Sinorhizobium fredii: one gene and its partners. The protein of the gene in region 2 interacts with the protein of the main gene of each other region in a pairwise test. Links are inferred from orthologs where the notes say so. Each region holds a gene or a part of one and is shown on either strand. Other genes may lie near its edges. The genes, in order: NXT3_RS05260, NXT3_RS12355 and mtgA.

Region 1 (3,095 bases), 1.4 Mb from region 2 along the record:
GGGCGACCGGCGAGACGTGAATGACGAAACTGCTGTCCTTGGCGCGCAGCACCGTCCACGAATTGATCGCCGAAGGTAGATCGGAGCCCGGTCGCAGCGTCGCACCGTCGGTGTTCGCCGTGTGGAGCGTCCAGAACCGGGCGGGCGGTGTGATCCCGGAAATGTCATAGGAGCATGCGGCCGATAGGCGCGCACCGCTATCGTCGGTGGCAGCCGTGAACTTCAAGCCTTCCGCACCGCCATAGAGCAGTTCCCCGACCCGGGCGCGGTGCGCCTTTGCATAAGGGTCGGCCGCGACGGTCTGCGCCTCGGGGAAGGCCACCCAAGGGCCGATTGCGATCGATCCGAAGCCGACGGTCGCCTTCAGCGCCCATATGGCTGAGGTAATGCCGCCGCCGAAGGCGACGAGAAGTGCAAGGGCGACGAGGAGGGGAACGCGGAACAAGGGGGGCTCTATCGAATGATGTCTTGTTTATCCTGCCGGCAGTGAGTCGATTGTGCGGCGCTGCAGGCCGCCAGAAAACGGACTTGTCGTGGCGAAGTCAATTCTTCGCGGCATTTGTCACCCGAGGCGTGGCTGGCGTTCCCTCAGGCCCCTCGAGCGCTGCAACCCGGCCGCCGTCTTTTTCCTTGGGCTTAAGCGGTGGCGCCTGCTCGAACGTATTGCCGATCGACTTCAAGAGCCGGGTCACGTCGGCAGACAGGGAGCGCGGCCGGACAAGCGGCGGCAAGGCGTTCTCATCCGGCTCAGCGGCGGCCTCCGGCTCCTTCGGCGTTTCGGCCGGCGGAGCATCGATGCCCGGGATTGCGCGATGTTCGATGCCCTGTTCGGCGTAATCCATCAGCCGCTTGAAGGTCATCGCCGGCAGGGAGCCGCCGGTCATTTCCTCGGTGGAGGTGTAGTCGTCATTGCCGAACCAGACCGCCGTCGTGTAATCGCCGGTGAAGCCTACGAACCAGGCATCGCGATAGGCTTGCGTCGTTCCCGTCTTGCCGCCTGTCACGAGCCCGTTGCTCAACGCGGCCCTGCGGCCGGTGCCGATGACCGGGATCTGGGTGAGTATTCTGTTCATCGACAAGGTGGCCTGCTCGCTCAGGACCCGTCGAGCCGGCGGCGCGTCGCGGCCGAAGTCGTAGAGGATATCGCCGTCGTAATTCAGAATCTGGCTGATGCCGTGGCGGCGGGATTCCAATCCGCCGGCGGGAAACACGGCATAGGCGGTTGCCTGGTCGAGCACGGTCACCTCCGACGTCCCAAGCGGCATGGTCTTGTCTGTGCGGATCGGCGTTTCGACGCCCATTCTCTTGGCTGTTTGGGCGATGATCTCCGTGCCGAGCTTGTCCTTGGCGAGGCGCACCGGAACGGTATTGATCGATCTCGCCAGCGCATTCATCAGCGTGACCCGGCCCGCATATTTTCGGGCGTAGTTCTGCGGCGACCAGCCGCGCCAGGTGATCGGCGCGTCGACGACCACCGTCTCGGGCGTCATGCCCTTCTCCATCGCTGCCGCATAGGTATAGACCTTGAAGGACGAGCCGGGCTGGCGAAGCGCCCGGGTGGCGCGATTGAACTGGCTCTCGCCGTAGTCGCGGCCGCCGACCATGGCGCGCAACGCACCGCCGTTTTCGATCATGACCAGGGCGCCCTGCTTCACCTTGTAGCTCTCGCCATATTGCCGGAGGCTCGATTCGACCGAATCTTCGGCCGCCTGCTGCAGCCCCATGTCGATCGTCGTCCTGACGATCAGCGAATGCTGTGCGAAGGGGGCGGCGATGCGCTGGACCTCCTCGAAGGCCCAGTCGAGGAAGAAGTCCGGTGCCTTGACCTGGGCGCGATCGATGACGGTCGCCGGATTGAGGCGGGCGGCGAGCACCTGGCCCTCCGTCATCAGCCCGCCCTGGACGAGATTGGACAGCACCTCGTTGGCGCGGGCGCGTGCCGCCGGCAGGTTGACATGCGGCGCGTATCGCGCCGGCGCCTTGAACAGCCCGGCCAGCATGGCGGACTCGGCGAGATCGATGTCGGTGATCGACTTGCCAAAATAGAACTGAGCCGCCGCCGCAGCGCCGAAGGTGCCGCCGCCCATATAGGCGCGGTCGAGGTAGAGGCGGAGGATTTCCTTCTTCGACAGATTGGACTCGAGCCAGACGGCGAGGAATGCTTCCTTGATCTTGCGCTCGATCGTCCGCTCGTTGGTGAGGAACAGGTTCTTGGCAAGCTGCTGCGTCAGCGTCGAGCCGCCCTGGACCACGCCGCCGGCGCGGGCGTTCTCCGTCATGGCCCGCGAGAGGCCGAGGAAGTCGATCCCCCAGTGGTCGAAGAAACGACGGTCCTCCGTCGCCAGGACCGCCTTGATCAGGTGATCCGGCAGCTCGTCGATCGGAACCGAATCCTCATGGATGATGCCGCGATGGCCGATTTCGTTGCCATAGCGGTCGAGAAAGGTCACGGCGAAATCGCTTTGCGCCCGCCAGTTGCCCTTGGTCTCCTCGAAGGCCGGGAGCGCCAGCGCAAGCATCAGCACGGAGCCGGCCGTGCCCCAGGTCATCCCTTCGCCGAGGACTTCGAAAACCGCTCTTTTCCAGCCGCGCATACGAAAGCGGCGAAAGAAGATGGTGGTGTCCTCCCACCACTCCGCCAGGCGAAACCCGGCATTCCACACGGTGGAATCGATCCAGGAATCGATCCGCAGAAAGATGTGTCGCTTCTTCGGCCGGTTTTCGTCTTTTAGCGGGTCCTGCACGGTTTTCCTGTCCCGAAGCTTTCTGCCACCTTATGATATTTGCACGGCGCGACGTTCCAATCTACTTGCATATCGCGCCGTCGGCCTTAAAAAACCGGCAATTTTCTGCAAACTTCCGATGTTGGCGTGGAAGTGACGAAAGTGTGACGCAATGGGCGAAATGCCTTTCTGGACAACGAAAACCCTGGACGAGATGACCAACGCCGAATGGGAAAGCCTCTGCGACGGCTGCGGACTCTGTTGTCTCAACAAGCTGGAGGATTGGGACACGGGCGAGATCGCCTGGACCTCGATCCGCTGCACGCTGCTCGATGGCGAGAACTGCCGCTGCAAGGACTACGACAATCGGCA
Region 2 (3,144 bases):
GCAAAGATCACCGCTGGCGCGCCCTTCGGCAGAAGCGCGCCAAAGAGGCGCATCTTCGAGGCCATGTAGTGCTCGACGGTCGGATGGTAGTCCATGTGATCGCGGCCGAGATTGGTGAAGGCGGCAGCGGCCAATCGGACGCCATCGAGCCGGCTCTGGTCGAGACCGTGGCTGGAAGCCTCCATCGCCGCGTGGGTGACGCCCTCGTCGGCGAGTTCGGCGAGCAGCTTGTGCAGCGATACCGGATCCGGAGTGGTGAGGGAGCCGTAATCGTTGCGGCCCGGCGCCGTGATCCCGGTGGTGCCGATCATCGCCGCCGAAAGCCCGGAATGTGCCCAGATCTGCCGCGTGAAGGAGGCGACGGACGTCTTGCCAGCGGTCCCGGTCACCGCCACCATCGTCGCCGGCTGACGCCCGTAAAAGGCGGCGGCCGCCTTGGCGAGGAAGCGACGCGGATCTGAAAGCAGGAACACCGGCGCACGCGCGTCCGGGTGGGAATCGGCAGCCACGATAGCCGCAGCGCCGCGCGCGATCGCATCGGCGATATAGGCGGCGCCGTTCGCCTTTGTCCCGGCGACAGCCACGAAAAGATCGCCGGGTTTGACCTGCCGGCTGTCGGCCGTGAGGCCGGAGATTTCCGCATTCGCGGAATCACCGTTCAATTGCGCCGAGAGTTCCGGGAAATCTGCTCCCGCCAGGTCCTTGATCTTCATGAACTGCATGTCTCACTTCGATACCGATCCGCTATGACGAATCGCCCGCATTCTCATTTCACGGTCAATAAGACACAAGCAAGGCAGAACCGTCTTCTCCGAATTTCGGTTCGACGCCGAGGAGCGGCGCCGAGCGGCTGATGATGTCGCGCACCATCGGCGCCGCGTTGGAGCCGGCGGTGCGCCCGCCACCTTCGCCGGTCTTCGGCGCGTCGATGAAGGTCAGCACAATATATTTCGGATCGTCGATCGGAAAGGCCGCCAGAAAGGCGTTGAAGTTCAGGTCGTTCGAATAACGGCCATTGACCACCTTATCGGCCGTGCCGGTCTTGCCGCCGACGTTGAAGCCCGGCACGAGCGCTCGCTTGCCAGAACCGGCAATGCCGTTCCAGCGAAGCAGGAACCGCATGTCTTCGCTGGTGCTTTTCTTGACGACCGCGGTCGCAAGCTCGTTCGCCTGCTCTTCCGTGCGCGGCAGGAAGGTCGGCGGTATCAGCTTGCCGCCGTTCACGAGTGCTGCACCGGCGACCGCAGTCTGCAGCGGCGTGGTCGAGACGCCGTGGCCGAAGGAGATGGTGATCGAGTTGATCTTCTTCCATTCGCGCGGCTGGGACGGCGATTTGACCTCGGGCAGTTCCGTCGGCAGCTTGGAAAGCAGGCCGAGGCGGGTGAGGAATTCCTTGTGCCCCGGTATGCCGACGAGGTCGGCGATCTTCGCCGTGCCGATGTTCGACGAATACTGGAAGATTTCCGGAACGGTCAGAACCCGCCGCTTGCCGTGGAAGTCTTTGATGGTGAAGCCGCCGATGCGGATCGGCGCCGTCGCGTCGAAGCTGTCGTTGAGCGTCACCTTGCCGGAATCGAGGCCCATGGCGATGGTGAAGGTCTTGAAGGTGGAGCCCATCTCGAACGTGCCGTTCGACATGCGGTTCATCCAGCCCTCTTCGGCGCCTTCGGCCGGCTTGTTGGGGTCGTAGTCCGGCACCGACGCCATCGCCAGCACCTCGCCGGTATGGACGTCCATGACGACGGCGCCGGCGGCGATCGCCTCATAGTTCTTCATGCCGGAAGCGATGACGTCGCGTACGATGTTCTGGACGCGCACGTCGATCGACAGCTTGACCGGCTCGAGCTTCGCATCGCTGGTCATGCCGATCGCCGCGAGGTCGGCAAGCCCCTGGCTGTCGATGTAGCGCTCCATGCCGGCGACGCCGCGGTTGTCGATATTCACGTGGCCAAGGATATGGGCGGCTGTCGGCCCGCCGGGATAGAAGCGGCGTTTCTCGGGGCGGAAGCCGATTCCCGGAATGCCGAGCGCCAGGATTTCGCTCTGCTGCTTCGGCGTCAATTGCCGGCGCAGCCACTGGAAACGCGAGTTCGACTTGAGCTTGTTGTAGATCTCCCGGGCGTTGAGGTCGGGCAGAACCGTGGCCAGACGCTCAACCGCCTCGTCCGCATCGACGATCTTGTGCGGCTCGGCATAGAGCGAGACGGTGCGGATGTCGGTCGCGAGGATCTCGCCGTTGCGGTCGAGAATGTCGGGGCGCGACGCCATGAGGTTGTCGGCGCGACCGATCGAGGAAACCGTCTCCGGCTGCGCCATGCCGTATTGCACTAGCCGGCCTCCGATCACCGCATAGGCGATGCCGAAGCTTGCGATGACGATCGCAACGCGGCTCTTCGCCTGACTGGCGCTCTTCTTGCGCGTCCCTTGAAACGTGACGTTGACGCTCGCCTCCGCAGGGCGGTTGTTGCCGCCGGCAGAGAAATGCGCCTTGCTCTTCAGCACCATGATACGGGAGAGAAACGACATCAGCGCGCCACCGACCCTGTTGCGATGTTATCGGCATTGATGACGGCGGCGATGCCGTCGTCCGTCTTGACTTTGCCCTTCTTATCCTTGCCTTCCTCCGGCGGCGGCACATCCGCCTTCAGCATCGGCAGTTCCTCGGGCCTAGCGAGTTGCGTCGAGGGCGTCGGCACGAGTTGCAGGTCGGCCGCGAAGGCGCCGACGAGCCGCTCCAGCCGGTTCGGCTGGGTGAGGAGCGCCCAGTCGGCTTTGAGCAGGTCGATCGTGTCCTCCTCGAGCTTGATCGCGGCGTCGAGCCTGCGGACCTCCTCGAGCTTGTTCTCGGCCTGGTGCTTGATCGTGTAGGTGACCGTGGCGGCCCCCGTCATGATGACAATCAGCACGATATCCAGCGTTCTGAGCATCGTTTCTTAGCCCCCTAGTCTGGCAAGGCTCGCCAGCTCCGGCAGGTTGAAAATGGACAGATCGTTTCCCGGCGACGGAGCCTCTGTACGGATACCGGCCCTGAGTTTCGCCGACCGGGCGCGCGGATTGCGGGACGCTTCTTCCTCGCTCGCCGCAATCATAGGCTTGCCGACTGGCGTGAAGGTTGCGTCCCGTGCCGCGACCAGCGGAAGGTGA
Region 3 (3,143 bases), 1.4 Mb from region 2 along the record:
CCTTCGAACTTCATCCGCCAGCGGAAACGCTTATGCGTTTTCCTTCGGCGTCAGCACCTGACGGCCGCGATACATGCCGGTCTTCAGGTCGATGTGGTGCGGACGGCGCAGCTCGCCGGAGTTCTTGTCTTCGACGTAGGTCGGAGCCTTGAGGGCGTCAGCGGAACGGCGCATGCCACGCTTGGACGGGCTCGTTTTTCTTTTCGGTACAGCCATTTCATTCTCCACTTATCGGGCAAAACACTGTTCAGCAGCCGAAAATGGCCGGGTCAAACAGATGTCGATCTCGGAAATTTCGCGCGCTTATACATGGCCGACCACGGTTTGACCAGTCCCCGCGCGCAAATTTTCGAATCGGAGCGGGACGAGGAAAAGTGTGAAGCGGTTGTCGGCCCCGCGTCCTGCCCCGGCTTCAAGCCTCGTCCTCGGGCACAATCCATGGCTCTGCCTTGGCCGCCTCCTCCCACTTGAGGAAGGCCGGGTGCGACTTGACGGCTTCCATATAGGCGAGCGTTCCCGAATCGGTCGTCAGTTCGTACACTTCCAAACGGTTGACGACGGGGGCAAACATCGCGTCGGCGGCGGTGAAGCGGCTGAAAAGGAAGGGGCCGCCTGAGCGGGCGATCGCCTCGCGCCAGATCGCTTCAATCCGTGCGACGTCCTCCATGACGCCATCGGGAAGCGCGATCGCCTTCACCGACCGGCGGATGTTCATCGGGCAGGCGCCGCGCAACGCACGGAAGCCGGAGAGCATCTCCATCGAATAGCTGCGCGCCCGCGCCCGGTCCTCGCGGTCCTCCGGCCAGAGGCCGGCTTCCGGGAAGAGCTCGGCCGCGTACTCGATGATCGCCAGCGATTCCCAGACGCGCGTATCGCCGTGGTGAAGCACCGGCACGCGCCCCGTCGGCGAGATCTCGTGAAATTTCGGGTTTCCCGCCGGAAAGTCGAAAGGAATGACGACGTCTTCGAAGGGGATGCCGCAGCCTTCGAGCGCCAGCCATGGCCGAAGCGACCAGGACGAATAATTCTTGTTGCCGACATAAAGAACGAGCTTGGCCATGGATCCCTCACTGAATTTGATTTCGGCGAGAGGATTGCCACATCACCGGCGGCAGGACCAATGAATTGCCTTCATCTCAATCATAAAGACATGTGATGTAGTCGCCGGACCGGCCGGCGCGGCGCTCGATCACCGAGGCGAGACGCCTCAATCCCCGCCCCGGCTTGCCGGCATTGCGGTCGATCGGATTGGGGAGCGCTACGGCGAGCAGAGCGGCCTGGCGGCGCGAAAGCTTGGCGGCGGAAACGCCGAAATGATGCCGTGCGGCGGCTTCGACGCCGTAGATGCCGTCGCCCCACTCGGCGACATTCAGGTAGATTTCCATCATCCGCCGCTTGCTCCAGACGAGATCGGCGACGACGGCGAGCGGCAATTCCAAGCCCTTGCGAATGAAGGAGCGGCCGTTCCAGAGATAGAGGTTTTTGACCGTCTGCATCGGAATGGTGCTGGCGCCGCGGGTCTGCTCGCCATCCAGCGCATCCTCGACGACGCCGCGCATCTGCGTCCAGTCGACCCCGTTGTGAGCGCAGAATTGGCCGTCCTCGGACATCATCACCGACTGGACGAGAACCGGCGCGATATCGTCGAACTCCACCCACTGCCGGTCATAGCCGCGCAGCAGCACGAGGTCGCGCAACATCAATGTGGAAACAGGATGGATGAAATCGGCGAGGTAGACGAAGATAAGCAGGTAGGGAAGCAGGAGAATGGAGAGTGCCGCGAGAACGAGACGCCGGCGCCGCGTTCGCCAGGTGCGGCGCAAGGTGGACCAGCGGCCGGCGGACAACTCGCCCTCCTCGCGTTCTTCCGGAACGATGTCCACCGCCTGACTGTCTACCCCTCTGTCCATTCCCCCACTCTTATTTCATGAAACGCGAAAGTTGAACGGCCTTTCTCCGAGAAAGACAAGGGCGGCTGTGCACTCATCCCGAACAAAACGCGCGAACTGCGACTACAAAGTCCGTTGAAAGCCGCTCTTCCCCGTGCCAAAGAGCCTCTCATGCAAGACGAGACAACATTTTTTGCGCAGCGCCTCAAGGCCGCGGCGCTGGCGGTGGAGAGCCAGCTTTCCGGACTCCTCGGACCTGCCGCCCAGACGGACGAAATTGCCCGCCCGCCACGGCTGCTCGAGGCCATGCGCCACGGCGTGCTCAACGGCGGCAAGCGGCTGCGCCCGTTCCTCGTCACCGAAAGCACCGCCCTTCTCGGCGGCAGCGCCGAGGCAGCGATCAAAATCGGTGCGGCGCTCGAATGCGTGCATTGCTATTCGCTCGTCCATGACGATCTGCCGCCGATGGACGACGACGATATGAGGCGCGGTCAGCCGACCGTGCACATTGCCTTCGACGAAGCAACGGCGATCCTTGCCGGCGACAGTCTCCTGACCTTTGCCTTCGACATCATCGCGGCACCGGAAATGCCGCTTGCCGACCGCCAGAAGACGGCGCTTGTGCTTGCGTTGGCGCGCGCCGCCGGCCATGGCGGTATGGCGGGCGGCCAGGCGCTCGACCTCGCCGCCGAGAAGGATGCCCCCGACGAGGCGGGGATCGTCACGCTGCAGGCGATGAAGACCGGCGCCCTCCTCCGTTTCGCCTGCGAGGCGGGGGCGATCATTGCCGACGCCGCGGCCGAGGATCGCAGAAGCCTGCGCGCCTTCGGTGAGAAGATCGGCCTTGCCTTCCAGCTTGCCGACGACCTTCTCGACCTCACCGCCGACGCCGAGGCCATGGGCAAGGCCACCGGCAAGGACGCCGCCCGCGGCAAGGGCACGCTCGTCGCCCTACACGGCCAGTCCTGGGCCGAACGAGAGCTTGAAAGACTGGTGGTCGAGGCGGAAGAACTGCTGGCGCCCTACGGCAGCCGTTCGGCCGTTCTCGTCGAAACCGCCCGTTTCATCGCGAACCGGAGGAACTGAACTAAAATGAGCAAATTCTGGTCGCCGATCGTTTCGACGCTGAAGCCCTATGTTCCGGGCGAGCAGCCGCGCATCGCAAACCTCGTCAAGCTCAACACCAATGAGAGCCCCTACGGGCCCTCGGAGCAGGCGCTCGAGGCGATCCGGACGGCGGCAAGCGCCGATCTC

Evidence for each region.
Region 1: the proteins of NXT3_RS12355 (region 2) and NXT3_RS05260 interact in binary tests that used the Escherichia coli proteins (3 or more experiments, as listed by UniProt). The link is inferred for Sinorhizobium fredii from one-to-one orthologs.
Region 3: the proteins of NXT3_RS12355 (region 2) and mtgA interact in binary tests that used the Escherichia coli proteins (3 or more experiments, as listed by UniProt). The link is inferred for Sinorhizobium fredii from one-to-one orthologs.

The regions. Positions count from the first base shown.
Region 1 is NZ_CP024307.1:1,086,729-1,089,823, forward strand. The notes cover bases 144-3,086. They hold NXT3_RS05260 (transglycosylase domain-containing protein), read right to left. Parts: upstream 2,745-3,086; coding sequence 543-2,744; downstream 144-542. Other genes in these bases: NXT3_RS05255 (DUF1214 domain-containing protein), read right to left, coding at 144-445; NXT3_RS05265 (YcgN family cysteine cluster protein), read left to right, coding at 2,896-3,086. In the rest of the region: more of NXT3_RS05255, read right to left, coding at 1-143; more of NXT3_RS05265, read left to right, coding at 3,087-3,095. UniProt on the Escherichia coli protein: Cell wall formation. Synthesis of cross-linked peptidoglycan from the lipid intermediates.
Region 2 is NZ_CP024307.1:2,505,853-2,508,996, forward strand. What follows is about bases 153-3,144. They hold NXT3_RS12355 (peptidoglycan D,D-transpeptidase FtsI family protein), read right to left. Parts: upstream 2,527-3,144; coding sequence 778-2,526; downstream 153-777. Other genes in these bases: NXT3_RS12350 (UDP-N-acetylmuramoyl-L-alanyl-D-glutamate--2,6-diaminopimelate ligase), read right to left, coding at 153-713; ftsL (cell division protein FtsL), read right to left, coding at 2,526-2,927; rsmH (16S rRNA (cytosine(1402)-N(4))-methyltransferase RsmH), read right to left, coding at 2,934-3,144. In the rest of the region: more of NXT3_RS12350, read right to left, coding at 1-152. UniProt on the Escherichia coli protein: Essential cell division protein that catalyzes cross-linking of the peptidoglycan cell wall at the division septum. Required for localization of FtsN.
Region 3 is NZ_CP024307.1:3,864,597-3,867,739, forward strand. Bases 11-3,001 are described here. They hold mtgA (monofunctional biosynthetic peptidoglycan transglycosylase), read right to left. Parts: upstream 1,884-3,001; coding sequence 1,137-1,883; downstream 11-1,136. Other genes in these bases: rpmF (50S ribosomal protein L32), read right to left, coding at 31-216; NXT3_RS18995 (glutathione S-transferase family protein), read right to left, coding at 413-1,060; NXT3_RS19005 (polyprenyl synthetase family protein), read left to right, coding at 2,061-2,975; hisC (histidinol-phosphate transaminase), read left to right, coding at 2,982-3,001. In the rest of the region: more of hisC, read left to right, coding at 3,002-3,143. UniProt on the Escherichia coli protein: Peptidoglycan polymerase that catalyzes glycan chain elongation from lipid-linked precursors. May play a role in peptidoglycan assembly during cell division in collaboration with other cell division proteins.